DNA from 2 places in the Paenibacillus sp. MMO-58 genome. Region 1 is predicted to be linked to the other one. Evidence: a T-box and tRNA genes for the amino acid it is inferred to sense, from the RefSeq annotation. Region 1 holds a T-box; the other holds one or more tRNA genes.
What was found. A T-box is a leader RNA that pairs with one kind of tRNA and senses whether it is charged. The one in region 1 lies ahead of argS (arginine--tRNA ligase), so its partner is inferred to be a tRNA-Arg.
Positions count from the first base shown of each region.

Region 2: it has a tRNA-Arg gene. The T-box ahead of argS (arginine--tRNA ligase) is inferred to sense a tRNA for this amino acid. The anticodon was not compared.

Region 1 is NZ_JBBCVY010000004.1:53,009-63,361, forward strand. Features, by position in the region: gene WFJ73_RS13900 (hypothetical protein) at 1-169, shown strand, start outside; gene WFJ73_RS13905 (hypothetical protein) at 191-319, shown strand; gene WFJ73_RS13910 (hypothetical protein) at 316-486, shown strand; gene WFJ73_RS13915 (DUF3895 domain-containing protein) at 513-1,415, shown strand; gene argS (arginine--tRNA ligase) at 1,478-3,172, opposite strand; T-box leader at 3,222-3,473, opposite strand; gene WFJ73_RS13925 (thioredoxin family protein) at 3,513-3,836, opposite strand; gene WFJ73_RS13930 (L-lactate dehydrogenase) at 3,889-4,842, opposite strand; gene WFJ73_RS13935 (ABC transporter permease) at 5,321-6,274, shown strand; gene WFJ73_RS13940 (carbohydrate ABC transporter permease) at 6,401-7,315, shown strand; gene WFJ73_RS13945 (ABC transporter substrate-binding protein) at 7,381-9,087, shown strand; gene WFJ73_RS13950 (DUF4247 domain-containing protein) at 9,177-9,914, opposite strand; gene WFJ73_RS13955 (DUF4178 domain-containing protein) at 9,945-10,353, opposite strand, start outside.
Region 2 is NZ_JBBCVY010000009.1:692-11,044, reverse strand. Features, by position in the region: gene cdaA (diadenylate cyclase CdaA) at 1-784, opposite strand, end outside; gene WFJ73_RS23720 (zf-HC2 domain-containing protein) at 992-1,624, opposite strand; gene sigW (RNA polymerase sigma factor SigW) at 1,718-2,284, opposite strand; gene WFJ73_RS23710 (EamA family transporter) at 2,518-3,429, opposite strand; gene WFJ73_RS23705 (S1C family serine protease) at 3,554-4,678, opposite strand; gene ppc (phosphoenolpyruvate carboxylase) at 4,872-7,682, opposite strand; tRNA gene WFJ73_RS23695 (tRNA-Gly) at 7,869-7,942, opposite strand; tRNA gene WFJ73_RS23690 (tRNA-Pro) at 7,951-8,027, opposite strand; tRNA gene WFJ73_RS23685 (tRNA-Arg) at 8,057-8,133, opposite strand; tRNA gene WFJ73_RS23680 (tRNA-Gly) at 8,140-8,214, opposite strand; gene WFJ73_RS23675 (ABC transporter ATP-binding protein) at 8,372-9,223, opposite strand; gene nfsA (oxygen-insensitive NADPH nitroreductase) at 9,421-10,155, opposite strand; tRNA gene WFJ73_RS23665 (tRNA-Leu) at 10,248-10,330, opposite strand.

The DNA.
Region 1 (10,353 bases):
TGTAATTGCATTAGCCGTATGCTTTCTTATTCGATTTATTCAAAAGAAATACCCCATTGTATTTAAGCTGCTGATGCTGATTCATCTCGTTTTACTCTTCAACACCGTACATACGGTTTCCAGTTTCGATGAACCCATTAAAGTCCCGGTCAAACAAGTGGAACAATAATAAGCGAAGGCAGGGGATACCTTGGAAAAGATTCGTCTTCGGGCATGCGCATTAATTGTGGAGAACGACGCGATTCTATTGATCGAGTTCAAGAACGATCATGACGACGGCGTGCATTATAACCTGCCGGCGGGCGGCGTTGAAGCGTGAGAAATACTTCTGATCCCACCCAGATCGGGGTCAAATGGATCCCGATTTCGGAGCTGCCTTCCATTGTGCTGTACCCGGAGATCCAGGAGGATATCGTCAATTACTGCCGGGGAAAAGAATACCGCAATTACGTAGAGGAATACGAGATCCAACAAAGGAAGTTATAATCAAAACGGAAGGGGCAGGGCAGGTCATGATACTTAGCGTTGAAGAACGAGATCAGATATTAGCTCAACTCAATGATCGGCAGCGGCAGTATTTATCGGACTATCTTGTTCGCGGGCACCGGACTGTATTTGCTAATGTCATGGCCAAAGAGAAGGGCTTTCATATTCCGGAGGATTCTGATCCGGCAGAAATTGAACGATTACTGCAAGACTGGATTTATCTGGGGTATATCGATGGTGGCCATGTCAGAGTGGATCTACGGTGCGAATGCGGCAGGCCGCTAAGATATCAGCACCAGGTAAAGAATAAAACGACTGGCGAAACGAAGTTTTTTGGAATAGAGCATTTAAAAGAACACTTAGGCATTGGAGCAGCTGCTGTTGCTGCGGTTAAAAAGGGGTTTGATGCCATTGATTATGAATTGGACGAGCTTCTAACAAAGTGGAGAAATAAATGGGTCATGGATCCGGAGTTGCTTCAAGTGGATAGTATTCCAACGCCGGTGGCCGTACAAATTAAGCTTGGTCTTCCGCTGCTTGAAAAACAAATACGCCACTTGAAACAGAATCGGATCAGAATACTCCCTAGTAAACTAACTTTTGAAGAAAAAACGTCTCCCAAACAAGCAGCTGTAGTAGCAGAAAGAGATTTATTCAGCTGGAACGAGCCTCTCCCGACTTCACAGAACGGTCCTTTTTATCTTTCGGAAAATTTAAAGTCAGCTATAAGAAGTTATATGGAGATTGGCATACAGAGCGCGCGTATCATTTCAGATTTGCTAATTCATGAGCATTCAGCTCCTAACCATCGGCTTATTACCGGTAAACCAGACATTTACGCAGCTGTGTGCGCGTATATTGAGCGTTATTATAAGGTGGAGATAACCGTATTAGGTACTGAAGACCGCATTTATAGGATAAATCCATAAAAAACCGCGTTTTATGCTTGGGAAGGGGCGCGTCCTCTATTGCGAACTGCCCCTTTGTGCTCTTACATTTCCTTCAGCGCTTTGACTCCCAGCAGCTTTAGTCCGTCCTCGAGAGTTTCGGCCGTCATGCGGACAAGCGCCAGCTTTGCTGCTTGTTCGGCAGCATTGCCGGTAATAATTTTCTCGTGGTGATAGAACCGGTTGAACGTCTGGGCCAGCTCGATCAGATAACGGGCGGCGACGGAAGGCTCATAACGCTGCGCGGCTTGCGCGAGCGCATCCGGATAGCGCATCAAGGCCTTCGCCAGCTGCCAGGATTGGTCTCCTTCGGTATATTGGTAATCGGCAGCATCGGCATTTTGACCAGGTTCTACAGGACCGCCGCTGCCAGCTTTGCGCAGCAGGCTTTGCGTTCTTGCGTAAGTGTATTGCACGTAAGGACCCGTCTCTCCTTCGAAGTTAACGACGTCCTCCAGCGAGAAGTTCACTTCATGAAGCCGCGAGTGGAGCAGGTCGCCAAAGATAACGGCGCCAACGCCAACGGCTTCCGCAACTTCCGCTTTACCCGTGAGCGTAGGATTCTTGTCCTCGATAATGCGCAGAGCATGCGCGGCCGCTTCATCCAGAACATCCTCCAGGAAGACGACCTTTCCTCTGCGGGTAGACATTTTCTGCCCGTCCATCAGCATCAGACCAAACGGGATATGCTTGCATTCTTTCGCCCAATCGAAGCCCATCCGCTCGAGCACCAGGAAGAGCTGGCGGAAATGCAAGGATTGCTCCGCGCCAACCACGTACAGCAGCTCATTGCCCTGCATCTGCTCGTGCCGGTAGATCGCGGTGGCTAGATCACGCGTGGCGTAGATTGAGGAGCCGTCGGATTTTTTGATGATGCAAGGCGGCAGTCCTTCTTCATCCAGCCGTACCACTAACGCGCCTTCGCTTTCCTCGAGCAAGCCTTGACGGGTCAGCTGATCGACTACCGCATCCATTTTGTCGTTATAAAAGCTCTCGCCAAGGTAATGGTCAAAAGCTACGCCAAGGCGGTCGTACAGCTTGTTGAAGACGGCCAGACTATCCTCGATAAACATGCGCCAATAGCGGTTAGCTTCCGGGTCGCCACTCTCCAGCTTGACGAACCATTCCCGTGCTTCCGTCTCCAGCTCCGGCTGGCGCTCCGCTTCCTCATGGAAACGGACATAAAGCTCGAGGTAGGCTTTAATCGGATCTTCGGCTTTGCCGGCGGGGTCTCCCCATTTCAGGTAAGCCGTAATCATTTTGCCGAATTGGGTGCCCCAGTCGCCCAGATGATTAACGTTAACCGTATCGTAGCCTACCTTGCGGAGCAGGTTGTAAAGGGCGTTGCCAATCATCGTCGAGCGCAAATGCCCGATGCCAAACGGCTTGGCGATATTGGGGGAGGACATGTCGATTATAACGCGTTTGCCTCCGCCAATCTCCGGTATTTGCGCTCCGCCATTTCGTACGAATTGCTCTATTACCACGGGGCGGTTGAACTTGAAGTTCAGGTAGGGACCGGCAGCGGATATCGTCCACCGGCTGCTCTCCGGCAGGGATGCGGCTAATTGTCCGGCGATTTGCGCAGGGCTTTGCTTCATCAGCCTCGACAAGGCAAAGCAGGGGAAAGCGACGTCTCCAAGCTGCTCGTTAGGCGGGAACTCCAGAAGCTCCGCAATCTGCTGACTGGATAAGGTACAGTGCTCCGCCAGGCTGGCGGCGATCATTTCTTTCAACATAAGGGTATTCCTCCTGAAAAATGGTGTTAAAATAAAAAACCCCCGTCTCGTAAGAGACGGGGGTTAATCCCGCGGTGCCACTCTTGTTGCTTATAAGCAGGCGGAAATGTTAAATAAACGCGCTGCAATAAGCATCTCGCCGTTGTAACGGTGCTGAACCGGGCAGGCCTACTGAAAATGAAATCGGTTCGGCGAGCCATCTCCCGGGTCCTCTTCGCAAAATGCGCCATCGCCGGCTTTCACCAACCCGGCTCGCTGCTCATGGTCATCGTCTTGCTACTGTCCCGTTCCTCGATGTTATATAACGACCATCATACTTGATGTTATCTGAATAATCAATCTATTGTTTCATGCGATGGCTAAGAATTTGGATAAACGACTGGCAGGCCACGAAAGTCCGCATCACCGTAATCGGCTGGCCATCCTTATACAAGGCCATGGCAGGAACGGCGCGCAGCTCCAGCGGAGCGGCTGTCTGCGGGAACAGATCGATGTTAACCGAAGCAACGGTCATCTCTCCGCGAAGGGAAGGGATGGCGGCCTCTAGCTGTCCGGCAATCGTATGGCAAGGGGTGCAGAAGGTGCTGCGGTACAGAACAAGCACAGAGCCTCCGCTTGCGATTGCTTCCTGCAGCTGTTGATCAGTAAGCTGGTTCAAAGACATAAGGTAGGTTATCTCCCGGATAGTAAGAATAAGAAGGATGTCCTCCATTGTATCACCCCAGCTTCAACTGCTCAATCGCCCCGCGAATGATACGGCATGAAAGAGCCATCTGCCGCTCTTCCTCCGGCGTCAAATTAAGCTCAATGATTTCTTTAACGCCGCTGCGTGTAATGATGGCGGGAACGCCCGCCGCAATGCCCGTCTGGTTGTATTCCTGCTCGAGGATAGAGGAGACGGCGATAATGCGGTGTTCATCGTACAGAACGGAGCGGGTGATATAGGCAAGCGCATTGCCGATGCCGTAGTGGGTGGAGCCCATGCGGGTGTAAATTTCCCAGCCTGCATTTTTGGTCTGTTCGGCAATTTCATTCAGCTTGAGATGACCGAACCGGACCGGATGCTGGGTCAGAATATCCCGAATCGGCTTGCCGCCAATCGTCACATGCGACCATGCGGGGAATTGGGATTCTCCGTGTTCGCCCAGCACGTAGCCGTGCACGCTGCGCGGATCAACGGAGAAATGCTCGCAGAGCAGCGTTTTGAGCCGGGCCGAGTCAATGGATGTGCCGGAGCCTATAACTTGGCTGCGGGGTAGTCCCGACAACTTCCATACGACATAAGTAACCACGTCAACCGGATTAGCCGCCGCGAGAAAAATACCGTTAAACCCGCTGCCCATAATCCGCGTAATGACATGACCATAGATGTCGGCGACCGTGCTTAACATTCCCATCCGGTCCTGGCCTTTTGGCGGATAACCGCCGGCCGACAGAATAACGACGTCCATATCCGAGCAATCCTCATACGTTCCGGTATAGATTTTTGTGCGCGAATGGATGAAATCCATGCCATGCGACATGTCGAGCGCTTGTGCATCTGCGCGGTCCGGTGTCCGTCCAACTAGCATGATCTCGTCGCATATCGACTGATTGATAAGGGAATACGCGCAGCTTGAACCCACATTGCCAACCCCGACGATCGCTACCTTGCGCGCCTTGCTTCTCATGCCTATACAGCCCCTTATCCCATGTGTTGTTACTTCTAGTATATGGGCTTGCATACCAATCATGTGACGGCGAAGTTACGGTCATGTTTGTCTTTCTTACGCTTCGGACAGGGGGACGAACATAGGTTGTGAGAATGGCGCTTCCGCCGTGCGGCCATGTCTAAAGTCTCGCCGGCGAAAGCAAGGATTAGCGTTAATGCGACTAAATACTCCACGATCTTACACAATACGACAAACATATTTAATATATTATATAGATTAATGTGAAATAAGCGGGATAGAAAATAGAAGGAATACCTGTGTTTTGTTTGAAAAACAGGCTTTTTTGCCCAAATTCCCCCTAAATTCGTTCATTGGTCGTATTGATTGTATATATTAAATATATTATATTAATATATATGAAACCGCTTTCACCTTGTGAGGGAGAGTTATCGATTCCGCGATTGTGTGTTATCCATTTTAGGAGGTGGAAGAGACAATGATTGTGAATGAGGCAAAAGTCGAAGTTATGCCGATACCCAAAAAAAAGAACCAGACTTGGTCTAGAGTTTGGTATTTCAGGCATGCGTACTTATTTATGCTTCCAGCTGTTATTTGGTATTTGGTGTTCAGCTATTATCCGATGTATGGCGTCTTGATCGCATTTAAAGATTTCAAGTACAACCTCGGAATAATGGGAAGTCCATGGGAAGGACTGCGGTTTTTCAAGCAGTTCTTGAATGATTCCAACTTTTATTCCGTCCTCAAAAATACGCTGTCGATCAGCGGTCTTAAGCTGCTGTTCGGATTTCCGGCACCGCTTGTTCTCGCTTTAATGCTTAACGCCGTGATGCGCAGCAAAATAAAGCGGATCTTCCAAACGATTTCTTACCTGCCCCACTTTGTATCCTGGGTCGTTGTCGTAACGCTGATGCAAAAGATTCTTTCTCCCAACGTTGGTCTTGTGAATGACATCCGTGAAAAAATGGGACTCGATTCGATCTTTTTTATGGGAATGCCGTCCTTGTTTTATCCACTCGTTATTTCCTCCGATATCTGGAAGGGCATTGGCTGGGGATCGATCATTTATTTGGCCGCGCTGACCAACATTGATCCACACTTGTATGAAGCCGCGGAAATGGACGGGGCGGGCCGCTGGAGCAAATTGTTCAAAATCACGCTGCCAACCTTGGTGCCTACGATCGGCATTCTGCTGATCTTCTCCTTAAGCGGCATTCTGAATGCCGGGTTTGACCAAATATGGCTAATGCAGACGCCAGCTACCTTAAGCGTCTCTGAGATATTGGACACCTACGTGCTCAAGACGGGTATCCAGCAAGGACAATTCGCTTATTCCACGGCGATCGGCTTGTTCAAATCGGCCATCTCGCTGATCCTCATTGTAACGGTCAACAAGATAGCCAAGAAAGTAAGCGACGTGTCTTTATGGTGAAGAAAGACAATCTCTGCATGAATCTATTGCTTCACAATTCATTTTAGGATTTTGCTTTCGAAGTATGAATCATCACAATGGCCAGAACGGCCATTAGGGTGATAATTCATTTTAGGAGGTGCGGGAATGGGCACGAGAAGAATGTCGGCAGCCGATAAAATATATTCGACCTTGAATTATACCGTGCTGCTCCTATTTTGCCTGACGGCACTCTACCCCTTTGTTTATTTTTTGGCGCTTTCGTTTAATGACGGCTATGACGCGATGAAAGGCGGCATTTACTTATACCCTCGCGTATTTACGCTTGAGAACTACTCCAAGGCATTTAATAATCCGCAGGTCTTGAATGCCTTTTGGATTTCCGTTTCAAGGACGGTAATCGTTACCCTATGCTCCGTCATGCTGACTTCCTTGCTCGCTTACGGTCTTTCTCGGAAGGGTCTGCCGGGAAGGAAATACATCGTCTTTTTCTTCTTCTTTACGACTTTGTTCAGCGGCGGATTGATTCCGACTTTCATCTTGTACCGGCAAATTCATATTATCGATACGTATTGGGTGCTTGTGCTGCCCGTGCTGTACGACTTTTTTAACGCGATTGTGATGAAGACCTTCTTCGACGGGATCCCTCCCAGCTTGTCGGAGTCGGCACGAATCGACGGGGCAAGCGAGCTGCAGGTGTTCGCCCGCATCATTCTCCCGCTATCCATGCCGGTACTCGCAACCATAGCTTTGTTTGTAGGGGTTGGCGTGTGGAACGACTGGTTTACCGGGCAGTTCTTCATCTCGAAAGAAAACCTTCAGCCTGCGGCGACGTTCCTGAACAAAATGATCAGCGAAGCGTCCTTCCAGACCATGACGGGTTCAAGCGGCGGATCGTCCATCCAAAACATGAGCCAATCCCAAATGGAGCTGCGGGGCGTAACGCCGGAAGCGCTCCGAATGACGTTTGTCATCATCATTACCACTCCGATCCTTTGCGTATATCCGTTCCTTCAACGGTTCTTCGTAAAGGGTGTGCTGGTAGGCTCGCTCAAAGAGTAGTTGCGAGGGGTATAAGAGGCATTGCCTTTTATATATACAATTAAAAAATGAGAGGGGCTTGTCAAATGCGTAAAACCAGATTAAAAGGTTCGCTTGGCCTGGCTGTTGCCGTCCCGGTGCTTGCATTGTCGATGACGGCGTGCAGCGATAATGGGGGGAACAACGGACCAGATGCGTCTGCGTCTGCAGGCAATGCAACGAATACGGGGCAAAAAGAAGCGGATGCACCCAAGCAGGTCACGTTAACGTTCCTGAGCGCCTGGAATGGCGGCGGAGCAGGTTTCCCGCAAGATCAAGAGAACAATCCGGTAGCAAAAGCGATAAGAGAGAAGACTGGCGTCACGCTCAAGATGGAATCCATCACGACAAGCGAAGTCGAGAAGCTGAATACCATGTTCGCTTCCGGCACGGTTCCGGATATCGTAAACGCTCCGTACTGGTCGACAACCGGCGGTGAAGGCCAAGTTATCAAAAAAGCCGCTCTGGAAGGCCAGCTTCTTGACTTAACGCCTTATCTCGATAAATATCCGAATATTAAGAGATTGGTCACGACTGGCATAGCGAAGGACTTTGCCGAGTTTGACATGAATAGCCCTGATCTGAAGGGCAAGCAATATATCATTCCGACGGAAACGCCGGACGGTTCGATCGAAAGCATTCATAACTGGAATTACGGCCTTTATGCCCGCGGCGATATTTTGAAGGCGCTGAATGTAAATGCGGCGGATATCGATACGCAGGATAAGCTGTACGATTTGCTGGAGAAGATCAAAAACGGCAATTTCAAAGATATTAGCGGCAAGCCGGTTATCCCTTCCGGAACGTTGCACAACGGTTGGGATTCCAGCCAATTCACGAAGGGCTGGACGGGTTACAATATTTCGGACTTCCGCGAGGAAGACGGCAAGCTGACCTTCTGGGCTTTATCCAAAGATGAAGAAGACAAAATGATGTATTTGCGTAAGTTGATCCAGGGCGGACTGTTCGATCCTGAAGCATTCAGCAACACCGACACGACAGCGATGGAGAAGCTGACCACCGGCAAGCTTGCCGTATTCGGAGCCCAGCCTATGCTTGGTGATTTGTCCAAAACGCTGTATAAGACTAATCCGGAAATGCAATACGAGCTGCTTGGTCCAATGAAGAATAAAAATGGCGAAATCGCAACGCAGGTTGAGAAGCCGGGACGATCCGGATTCCCTGCGATCTTCTTGAGCGCGAAGATCAAAGACCCGGATGCGGCATTGCGTTATATTGATTTCGTAAACAGCGACGAAGGCCGTCTGCTCGCGTACTGGGGTATTGAAGGCAAGGATTACACGATGGTGGACGGAAGACCGCAATGGATTCCGGACGTGAAGAAGCAATTCGACGACAATCCGGACTTGAAGCGCGACGAAGGACTTAGCTTCCTGCCGGGCAGATTCACTGGCGCATTCTCCGATACGGTGACATGGCCGAAAACGGATGATCAAAAAACGCAATGGGATAAGCTGGAGGAAAGCTTCTCGGCGAAAATGCCGATTAAAATCATTGATAAAGTAAGCGCCTCTTATCTGGAAAGAGAATGGCCGAAATATCAGCAATATCGCGACAAGGTAGGCAGCTTTGATTTTAACGCGGAGTTGCAGAAAGCCTACTTCGCGAAATCGGATGATGAAGCTTTGAAAATCCTTCATAAAGCGCAAGACAAGTTCAAAGATGCCGGTGTCGAGGAAATGACCCAGTTTGTCGCTCAAAAAGCCGCAGAACGGAATGACATTGGCTACTAAGATAAAATAGGACCAAACAAATAAACCGCCCGATCGCCCGGGCGGTTTATTTATGTTTATTGGTCAATTCACAGTAATCATGCGCATCGTCACCGTCGCCGCGAGACGCGGCCGGAGCCCATCCGGATCTTCGGCGCCGATTTCTTCGGCTTGGTGAAGACCGAGCTCTTCTTCGAAGAGCTTGATGACGAGCCGCCGGTAATGACCTTGCCGGTCTTGCCGGTAGAGCCGCTACTGCCTGACCCGACTGCAGTGGAGTCGGCGTTCTTCGAACGTTTCAAGATGGATCCGGTTCGGTTCACCGTCATCGGCGGCGCTTTTTTCAGATCCTGATCGGTTGGCTTGTGGTAAGTGGTCTGCGGTTTGTAGACATCCTTCTGGGAGTAACCGCGGTAATTGCCATGACCGTACCTGCCGTTATCGAACAAATCGCTCAGCACGCTGGCGAGCAGATAACCCTGCAGGAAGCTGCTGCTATAGTTGTTGCGGACATATTCCTTGGAGTCGATCTCGATCAGGGAGTCCGACGGATCATCGGGAGCCTGCTGGATCTGGATGACCTCATCGCTGTAGACGAGGAACATCCTCTCGGTACTTTCCGCAGACTGCTGCTCCGGCTTCTTCTTATCGACGAGCTGCTTGGCGACCTCCGGAACCGTCTGGTCCGCAGCCCGGTAGACGTAAGACGTCTGGCTGCCCGAACCGTTCACCGATTCAAGCGGATACTGCTCCTTTACGGTGTCGGAGATGGCGCAGGCAGCAAGCATGGGAACGACGAGGCTGAGTAATAGAATAATTTTGATGCTATGAAGCCACCACTTCTTCATCTTGCTCCTCCTAAAAAGAATAGCTTCGCCTTATGCGCCCCGGATCACGCGGACATCCGCGGGCAGCACCGATTCGCCTACATACAGCATGAAGCGTCCGTCAAGCCATTCCACGCGGAGCAGCTTCATATCGTCGGACTGATACTGCCATACGTATTGCTCGCCGCCTTGCATAAACGGCGTTTTGCCGTTGGCCGCGATCATACCCGAGAAGTTCTCTTCCATGTGATAGGCCCGGTCATCCAGCTCAAGAGTAGTTGGTACTTCGTCAAAGGTATCTAGTCTTCCATCGATTTGTTCATACAGCGCGAAAACCGTTCTTTCGCGTTCTTCGATCGACAGATAGCGGATATCGCTTCCGTCCTGCAGCGTCAGCACAACCGCGTTGCGGCTGCGGTTCCGGCTGCTGCCGGTTACTTGATACGTGACCAGGGAGACT
Region 2 (10,353 bases), on a different contig from region 1:
TGCCGTTCGTCTGTTTCGGCGTCAGCTCTTCGAACAGCTTGGAAATAAGCGATTCTTCCTTAATATCACGGACAATCATGCCGTTAATCGCAAGGGAGACTTGTCCCGTCTCCTCCGACACGATAACCGCGATGGCGTCACTCACCTCGCTTACCCCGATCGCTGCGCGATGGCGCGTCCCCAGCTCTTTGCTGATAAACGGATTTTCCGAGAGCGGCAAATAACAGCCCGCGGCCATAATCTGATTGCCCCGGATAATAACCGCTCCGTCATGCAGCGGCGTATTTGGCGTAAAAATATTTATGAGCAGCTCTGACGTAATCCGCGATTCCATCTGAATCCCGGATTCGATCAGCTCGCTGACTCCCGTGTTCCGTTCAAAAACAATCAACGCCCCGATGGTCCGCTGAGCCATGTGCTGAACAGCCTTCATGACGCTCTCAACCTGTTCGGCTATAATATCCCGCTCCAGCGTAGACGTACGGGCAAACAGCTTCCCGCGTCCCAATTGCTCAAGCGCGCGACGAAGCTCCGGTTGGAAAATAATAAATACCGCCAGGACGCCAAAAGTAAACATCTGGTTCATTAGCCATTTCAGCGTATACAGATTAAACCAGGTACTTATCGCCCAGGTACCAACCAGGACCAAAATCCCTTTCAAAAGCTGGACTGCTCTTGTGCCTCTTACCAGCAAAATCAATTTATAGATAATATAACTGACGATGCCGATATCAATGATGTCCTTTATCCAGCCATTCCAAGTCAAATCATTGAAGTAATTCATAGATCAACCCCCAAACTGCCGACGACAACTCATCATTTAAGTAAGTATAAGATTTCTCTATCTTCCGCCTATATTTCAGCCGCGAAACGTATGACGCTCCATCATGCGTTTTTTTGGACTCAACTTTATTCTTTTCTAGAATTGCACTTCGAAACCCTTTTTTTCATAAAAAAAATAACCGCCTCTCTGCAAGAGAGGCAGTTCGTCCTAAGAAGCCAATCCGCTGAACGTTTCCGTCACTTTGTACCAGAACCAGTCTAGCGCCTGATCAATGGTCCGGCTTTGTCCTGCAATGTACCCCGTTGATGCCAGATTGAGGCTGCCGTCGATGACCGTTACGTTGCCTTCCACTTCGCCTTTCACATCAGCCGTTCCATTCTCGACAACCAGATTCCCCTTTACATGGGCGCCTTCCGGTACCGTAACCGTGTTTCCGTTAATAACAACCTGCTGCAGATCTTCTCCGGATACAATCAGCTTTGAATCCTGTTCCCATATTGAAGTGAAGCTGCCAAGCATGACAAGCACGAACAACGCGGCAGCCGTAAGACCCGGATACTTGTAGATGAACCGGAGCACGCCGCGACGCTCTTTTGTTTTTGCCGGTTTTGGCAGCTGCGCCATAATACGGTCAGTCAGAGCTGATTTATCATAATCGGGAATGGAAACGGTATGCTCTAGCGTACCCAGCATCATCGCTTCCGTTTTCTCCAGCTGTTCAAAGCGGGCCAGGCAAGCGGGACATGAGTGCAAATGATTTTTTAGTTCTTGCGCATCTTCACGCGGCAGATCGCCGTCCAAATAATCATGCATCCATACAACCGCGACGTTGCAATTCATAGCAGCCAGTCCTTTCTTTCGTTTGCTCGCGCATAAGCTCTTCACATTTATAGAGTACGTACAGCTCGCATCAGATGTTTCACTTTTTTTAAGCTATAACTTGTGTTCCAGCTTTTTCCGCAAAAACTCCCTGCCGCGGTGGACACGCGTCTTGATTGTCGTGACCGGCATATCCAGAACATCGCCAATCTCCTGCAGGGACATCTCCTGAATATAGCGGAGCATCATAATCGTCTTGTACTTCGGAGGGAGCGATTCGATCGATTCGTGAATAATGCGCTGAGTCTCCGACAGCAGAAGCTCGGATTCCGGGGTACGGTCATCGCTTGGGATCATGGAATAGCCATCCAGGCCTTCATGATCCGTAGACTCCGCATCCAATGAATAAGAAGGCTTCCGCTTTCTCAGCCGGTCGATACAAAGATTCGTCGCAATCCGGTATATCCACGTGGAGAATTTGAGCGACTCGTCGTATCGCTCCAGATTTTTATAGACGCGCAGGAACGTTTCCTGAACGACGTCTTCCGCCTCTTGGCGGTTATATAACATTCGGTAGGCCATATGGAACAGCTTGTCCTGATACAGACCTACAAGCTCAGCAAATGCCCGCTGGTCGCCTTTCAACGCTAATCTGGCGAGACGGGCTTCCAATACATTCACTATTCATCCTCCTACAAAGAATTATCACACGCTTTTTGTGATAATTCTTACTTCGTAAGCATGGTCCAATCACGCCGTTCGTGTTAATTCTTACTTCGTAAGCATGGTCCAATCACTCATTCGTGATAATTCTTACTTCGTAAGCATGGTCCAATCACGCGTTCGTGTTAATTCTTACTTCGTAAGCATGGTCCAATCACGCGTTCGTGTTAATTCTTACTTCGTAAGCATGGTCACGCGGCTTGCCGCCTTAAGCGCGCACCGTATTCGGCCACCGCAATACCGCCCAGAATAAGCAATATGCCCGCTGTACCGATTAACGTTATCGGTTCCCCTAGAATCAGCCATGCGCTTACCACGGCAAAAGGCAGCTCCGTTGCTCCAAGCATGGAAGCTAGTCCGCTACCTACTCGGGGAATACCTGCATTAAAGAAAACGGTCGGCATGACCTGCCCTAGCAGCCCAAGCGCGAATCCCCATCCCAGAAGCCCCCATTGCTGGTCAACGCCATCAAATGCCTTATAGCCGTACAAAGTCAGAATTACAATAAATCCGAACGACATCATAAGAGCTGACTTAAAGACAGGATCGTAACCAGGAGCAACCCTGCCCGCCAGAAACAGAAAAAGGCTGTATGAGAACGCCGATGCCAGCCCATATCCAACACCAGCCCAATCCATATCCGTAAGTTTATTCTGAAGCAGTCCGGCAGCCAGTACCGTTCCTGCCATGGCCATAACGATTGCTGCCCATTGCCATTTCGTCGGCCATTTCCGGTCCCGCAAACTTTCTAGCAAAATCGTAATCCACATGAACTGAAAAAGCAAGACAATTGAGAAGGAAGCATCCAATCTCTCCAGGGTTTGATTATATAATACGGTTGTCATACTCAGGCCGAAAATACCGGTAAACGCTAATGCCGCCCAATGCTTCAAGCTGAATGCCAGCTTGCTCCATGTGCTTGGCCGAAGAAGGAGAAGAATCCACAGAAGCGCCGCGCCTATTCCGACCTGGTGTACCGTTATTTGCTGAAAGGTATAGTCATGTCCGTATGCAAGCTTTAGTACCGGCGACATGATTCCGTAGCATGCCGCAGCGATAATGACCATAACAACGCCCGTCCAATAGCCAGATGAAGTTTTCACCGAACAAAAACCTCCATTCGCATCTGATCTATTATATCGGTTCTCCCCCCGCAAAAGCAAAACAAAACGAAGAGGCGCGTAAGCGGCCTCTTCGTTTTGTTTTGCTTATAAATGGATTATGGCATTATGCACTACGGCCAAGCAATTGCTTCAGGGTTTCTTGAATCGTGCCGGTTGGAATAGCAAATCCGATGCCTTGCGCTTCTGCATTCACGGCTGTATTAATACCGATAACCTCGCCTTTTGCATTCAACAGCGGTCCGCCGGAGTTGCCCGGGTTGATCGAAGCATCCGTTTGCAGCAGATGCTCGTATTGATGCTCGGTACCATCGTCTTCGCTAATTGTAATCGGACGTTCCTTCGCGCTGAGTACCCCGACGGTCATCGTGTGGTCGAATCCATACGGATTGCCGATTGCGATAACCCAATCCCCGATAGCGGTTTGATCGGAATCGCCAATGGCTAACGTCGGGAATGCTTTGGATCCTGTAATTTTCAATACGGCCAAGTCCTGATCCGCATTCTCGCCTACAACCTCTGCCACAAACGGCTCATCGTAACCTTCTACTTGCACCTTCACTTGCGCGGCTCCCTCAACAACATGATCATTGGTCAGGATATAACCGGAGGATTCGAAAAAGAATCCCGTACCCGTTCCTGCCAGCTGCAAATTCGAGCTATCCGTGGAATCGGATTGGCCGCTTCCGCTTTGGGACTGCGGTGTTTGGCTAAATCCTTGCCAGCCTCCCCCTCTGCCGCTGAAGCCTCTACCGGTGCTTTGAACCGGCTCCGTGTAATTCTCGATTTTGACTACGGCAGGAGATGCTGCTTTATATACATCAGCGATCGAAGCATCAACGCTTACAGATGCCGTCGTTACGCCAGCGGACTGCTGCGCCGGATTGCTAGCCAGCGTGGTTGCCGCCGTAGGCTGCTGATTACCGGTGAACAGATTTGTTTTATCCGATGCGTACATAAACCCGCTGATTACTACAGCGCCAACAAGGAACGCCGCAACCATCGCTTTGGCCTGCGATTTCTTCCCCTTCTTCTTGCCGCCGCTGCCGTATCCGCCATCGGAACCATCCGTCCCCGTCAGCTGTAATTGATTCTCGTATGCTTCGCGAAGATTCGCTGCCGACCGGCTAGGTCCGTAAGTATAGGTGTACGGCTTATGTTCAGCTATAGATTCCGTGTTAGTTGTATCGTTTTCGTTTACTTGGTTATTTTCGAATTCGTTTTGGTTCATCGTAATCGCTCCTTTGTCATTACAATCGCTATTTTCGTTCGCAATTGATGTCGCTTGCTTGATCACTATCATGAGGGTTGTACCTTAAATCAAACTTAAGCGGATTTTAAAGGAGGATAAATAATAGGCGAAAACGAAAAAACCGGGCAATCCGGCTTGTAGTAAGCCGAATGCCCGGTTATAAAGTCTGCTGTTAGCCCGTGTTTCTCAGACCAGCAGCAATTCCGTTGATAGTAAGAAGTACTTCGCGGAGCAGCTCAGGATCGTCTTCTTCCTTCGCGCGCAGCTCTCTCAGCTCTGTCAGAAGCTGAACCTGCATGTAGCTGAGCGGATCCACGTAAGGATTGCGGAGACGAATCGATTCCTGAATAACAGGTACGTTGTCCAGAATCTCGTCTTGTCCGGTGATGCTCAAGATCATATCCGAAGTCAGCTTATATTCGTTCTCGATCTGCGTGAAGATACGGTCACGAATCGTGCTGTCGGCGATCATATCCGCATATTCCTTCGCAATCGTCAAATCTGCTTTAGCAAGCGCCATTTGCAGATTGTCTATAAGCGAACGGAAGAACGGGAATTTCTCGTACATCGTCTTCAATGTTTCAAGACGTTTTGCGTCATCGCCGGTATATTGCTTCAAGGCAGTACCTGCCGCATACCATGCCGGCAGCAAGTAACGGCTCTGCGTCCATGCAAATACCCAAGGAATTGCACGGAGGTCTTCAAAGCGGTCACTGTTTTTCCGTTTCGATGGACGGGAACCGATGTTCAGCTCGCCAACCTCAGGAAGCGGAGTCGACTCCTTGAAGTAAGTCAGGAAGTCCGGATCGCGGAAGATCAGATCCTGATATTTGTTCAGTGCCGTTTCCGAGATCGAACGGGAAATCTCTTCCCACTCTTTCAGCACGGCATCATCTTGTGCTTGCGGGTATTTCGCAAGACGGGCAGCCGTAACGAGCGCCCATGTTGCCTGCTCCAGACTGCGGTAAGCAATGCCCTGCATCGAATAACGCGAAGACAATACTTCGCCTTGCTCGGTAATCTTAATACCGCCGCCAACCGTATGAGGCGGTTGAGCCAGAATACTGCGGTTAAGAGGCATTCCGCCACGGCCAAGCGCACCGCCGCGGCCATGGAAGAACTTCAGCTTAATGCCGTATTCGCCGGCAGTTGCGGTAATATCATTAAGCGCTACGCGCAGCTCCCAGTTCGCTGTTACCGCGCCGCCGTCTTTATTGCTATCGGAGTAACCCAGCATAATTTCATGCAGGTCGCCTCTTGCGGCAACGGCTTGACGATAGATTGGCAGCTCGAAGAGCAGCTTCATAATGCCAGGTGCAGCGTGAAGATCGTCAATCGTCTCGAAGAGAGGCACGGATTGCAGCGTGCAACGAACGCTGCCGTCTGCTTCCTTGCGGAACAGGCCAACCTCTTTCGCGAAGACCATAACCTCCAGCATATCGCTGGCGCCTTGTGTCATACTTATCAGATAAGTCGAAATACATTCCGGTCCGAACTCTTGTTGCGCTCTGTAGACCGTGTGATACACGTCGAGGCACTCGCGAGTCGATGCCGAGTAATCCAGATGGGAAGAAGTAAGCGGACGCGGGTCCTCCAGCAATTTGCTGAGCAATTCAATCTTTTCTTCTTCCGACAAGGAACCGTAGTTCGAAACGATATTCATCTTCGCCAAAATCTCAGCCATCGCATTCTCATGCTCTTGGCTGTGCTGACGGATATCAAGAGTAAGCATATGGAAGCCAAACAGCTCCACTTGGCGCACAAGCTTGCCAATATGCGTATCCGCTACGTAATCGGCAAAATGTCCGCGCAAGCTGCGGTCGATAATGTACAGATCCTCAAGCAGCTCGCTTGCGCTGTTATAACGCATTGCAGAGCCTTTGAGCGACTCGTCGCGCGTATTGGCCAGCTTCTCCAGCATAAAGCCCAGCTTAATGCGGTAAGGTTCCTTCGCATTACGCCACAGGTCGATACACTTGAGCTCAACGTGCTCGCGGTCTTTCTTAATCGAGTTGATCAGCTCTTCGGATACTTCAACCAGGTTCGTGCTGAAGCTCAGAATGCCAACAAGCTCATGCAGCTTTTCTTCGTATTTTTTGATAGCCAGCTGGCGGTTAAGCGTCAGCGTCTCCCATGTGACCTTAGCGGTTACGGACGGATTGCCGTCGCGGTCTCCGCCGATCCATGAGCCAAAGCGCAGGTAGCTTGGTACATGCCAGGACTCGCCCGGATAATATTTCGTAAGATTGCGTTCCAATTCTTCGTATACGTTAGGAAGCACCTCAAACAGGGTTTCGTCGAAGTAATACAACCCGTTGCGCACTTCATCGATAACAGTTGGCTTACGGTCGCGAAGCTCATCGGTCTGCCACAGAATAAGCACTTCGTTCAGCAGCTTGTCCCGAAGGATCTCGCGTTCGCGGTAAGTCAGAGTCGGATTATCAAGCTCCATTACGTCTTCGGCAATCCGCTTGTGAATATCAAGCACGGCACGACGCGTCGCTTCCGTCGGATGCGCAGTCATTACGAGCTCGAGTGAAATGTTGCTCAAGATTTCTTGAACACCTTCAACATCGATGTTGCGCTCTTTCAGATCGGAAATCGCGCTCTCAATGGAACCTCGTTGTACACTTTCTCCTGCGGAACGCTCGTAGTCGCGTTTACGGCGAATACGGTGGTTCTGCTCTGCAATGTTGACCAATTGGAAATAGATCGCGAATGCACGGATCACCTGATGGCGATTTTCGGGACTTAATGATGCGATTGTCGTCTTAAACTGTTCAAAAAGCTCAGGTACAAATTCAGCGCGTAACGCTTTACTTGTTTCACGAATTTGCTCGACGATATCCAGCAGTTCGCGGCCGCCTTGATGGACGAGCACTTCCCCAAGTATGTTGCCTAGGAAACGGACGTCTCTGCGCAGCAAATTGTTAGCCTGCGGCCGATGTTGTGCCGATAAAGTCGATGTTACTTGGTCCGACATACTGATCCTCCTGTACTTTAACGCATTTTCAACTTCTAATCATCATACTACAAAACGTCGCTCGGTTGAAGCCCGAAGCGCCCACTTTCTTTTCAGAAAGCGCGAAAGGCAGCCCCCGCGGGGGCTGCCAATATAAGGGGATAAAATATAAAAACTCCTTCCGAAGAAGGAGATTGTTTGAAAATCTGGAGCGGGTGATGGGAATCGAACCCACGCTATTAGCTTGGAAGGCTAAAGTTCTACCATTGAACTACACCCGCGTATTAAATGGTCGGGATGACACGATTTGAACATGCGACCCCCTGGTCCCAAACCAGGTGCTCTACCAAGCTGAGCTACATCCCGACAAATATAAGTAAGTATTAGTAAAAAATTGGCGCGGCCTAAGAGATTCGAACTCCTGACCTTTTGATTCGTAGTCAAACGCTCTATCCAGCTGAGCTAAGGCCGCACATTATGGAGCGGAAGACGGGAATCGAACCCGCGACCCTCGCCTTGGCAAGGCGATGCTCTACCGCTGAGCCACTTCCGCATGTTACTTTCGTTGTCGTTCGCGTTTTGTTATCATCGCGGCGACAAGTAATAATATATCACCTTCAAAAACAAAATGCAACTGTTTTATAAAAGTTTTTTAAAGAAAAGTTTTGAAAAGAAAAAGCCGCGCTTTTCGGCACGGCTTTTCGTTATAATTATGCTCCTGCAGCTGTCAAAATCCGTTCAGGTTTCGTATCGGCCATTGCTTTATCGGCAGCCGGTTCCCCAGCTAATGCGTGTGGCAGGCAAAGCGGTACGCCTGTACGCGGATCAGGAACGATGTCTGCTTCGATATTAAATACTTCACGCAAAACATCCGGTGTCATAACTTCAGCCGGCGTTCCTTCGCCTACGACAGTACCCTTCTTAATGGCAACCATATGATGCGCGTAACGCGATGCATGGTTCAAATCATGGACCACCATAACAACCGTACGGTTGTTCATCTCGTTAAGCTTCTGCAGCAAATGGAGAACCTCCAACTGATGGGCCATATCGAGAAAGGTCGTTGGTTCGTCGAGGAATAAAATGTCCGTTTCTTGCGCAAGTGCCATTGCGATCCACGCGCGCTGGCGCTGACCGCCAGACAGTTGGTCAACCGGGCGATCGGTGAATTCCCCCATGCCTGTCGCTTCAATGGCCCATTGGATAATACCGCGGTCTTCCTTCGTCAAGGAACCAAAGCCCTTCTGATAAGGGAAGCGGCCATACGATACAAGCTCGGCAACGGTCAGTCCGTCCGGAGCTGTCGGATTCTGCGGCAAAATCGCAAGCTGCTTCGCCACTTCTTTTGTAGACTGCTTGTGAATCGATCTTCCGTCCAAGAGAACGCTGCCTCCAGATGGATGCATCAACCGTGCCATCGTCTTCAGGATGGTCGATTTACCCGATCCGTTAGAACCAACAAGGGCCGTAATTTTGCCTTGAGGGATAGCAATATTTAAATTTTGAACGATGAGTCGATCATCATAAGCAATGTCCAGATTCGAAGTCGCAAGACGAATCATTTGACCTGCACGCTCCTTCCGATGCCGTAAGGCAGATCGTTGTCATTTAATATGCGCCTACAGCGCGTCCGTGATAACAATTATCAATTAACTAAGTATAATGATAATCGTTCTCAGATGCGTTGTCAATGACAGAAATGTGATACTTGACCAAATGAAATTTGGATTAACCGATTTAATGTTTAAGGAACTTAACCTTACTCGAGCTTAAACCCTTGATTCTCTAAAAAGGAGCGCATGTGAATGCGTACCGGTCCCGCTTTGCCGGCCATCGCCTGTGACCATGTTGCGCTGGCCTTCCCGTTCGATCTTGCCTTCATATAAGCGCTTAACGTCTCATCGTAAGTATCAATAGCAGAGTCTATTGCGCCCTGCTTGTAAGTATTCTCGAAATAGACCGCCTGACGCGGCAGACGCGGTCGGTTAAGCGGAGATTGATCCGGAACGCCAATACACATCCCAAACACCGGGTACACTTGCTGCGGGAGCTGCAGAAGCTCAGACACCTGCTTCGGCTGATTTCGGATCCCCCCGATATACACAATCCCAAGTCCGAGAGATTCAGCCGCTATAGCTGCATTCTGCGCCGCTAATGCCGCATCCACCGTACCGATAATAAAATTCTCCGTCGTGCTTGGCATCTCGTCCTCATAATGCCGTTTAGCTGCTTGCTCCCAGCGGTACAGGTCAGCGCACCAGACGAGGAATACGGGGCTTTCCTCTATATAAGCTTGGTTACCTGCCAGCTTAGCCAGCTCACTGCGTAGTGCCATGTCAGTAATCCCAATGACTGAATAAGCCTGCATATTGCTTGAAGTAGATGCTTGCTGCGCCGCCGTTAATATGGCATCCAGCTGTTGTTCTGTCACCGGATCCTTCGTAAATTTGCGAATAGAACGATGCTGCTTTATTAAAGTTATCATTTCATTCATTATCGATATCTCCTTTGTCCTAATAATGATATGGCTACAATGTAGCACAAAAAAACCTCCAGGACATCTCCTGAAGGTTTGGATGGTAAGTATGGTGCGCGTAGAGGGACTTGAACCCCCACGGTCGCCCGCCAGATCCTAAGTCTGGTGCGTCTGCCAATTCCGCCATACGCGCATGGGTAAAACTTATTAAGAAAA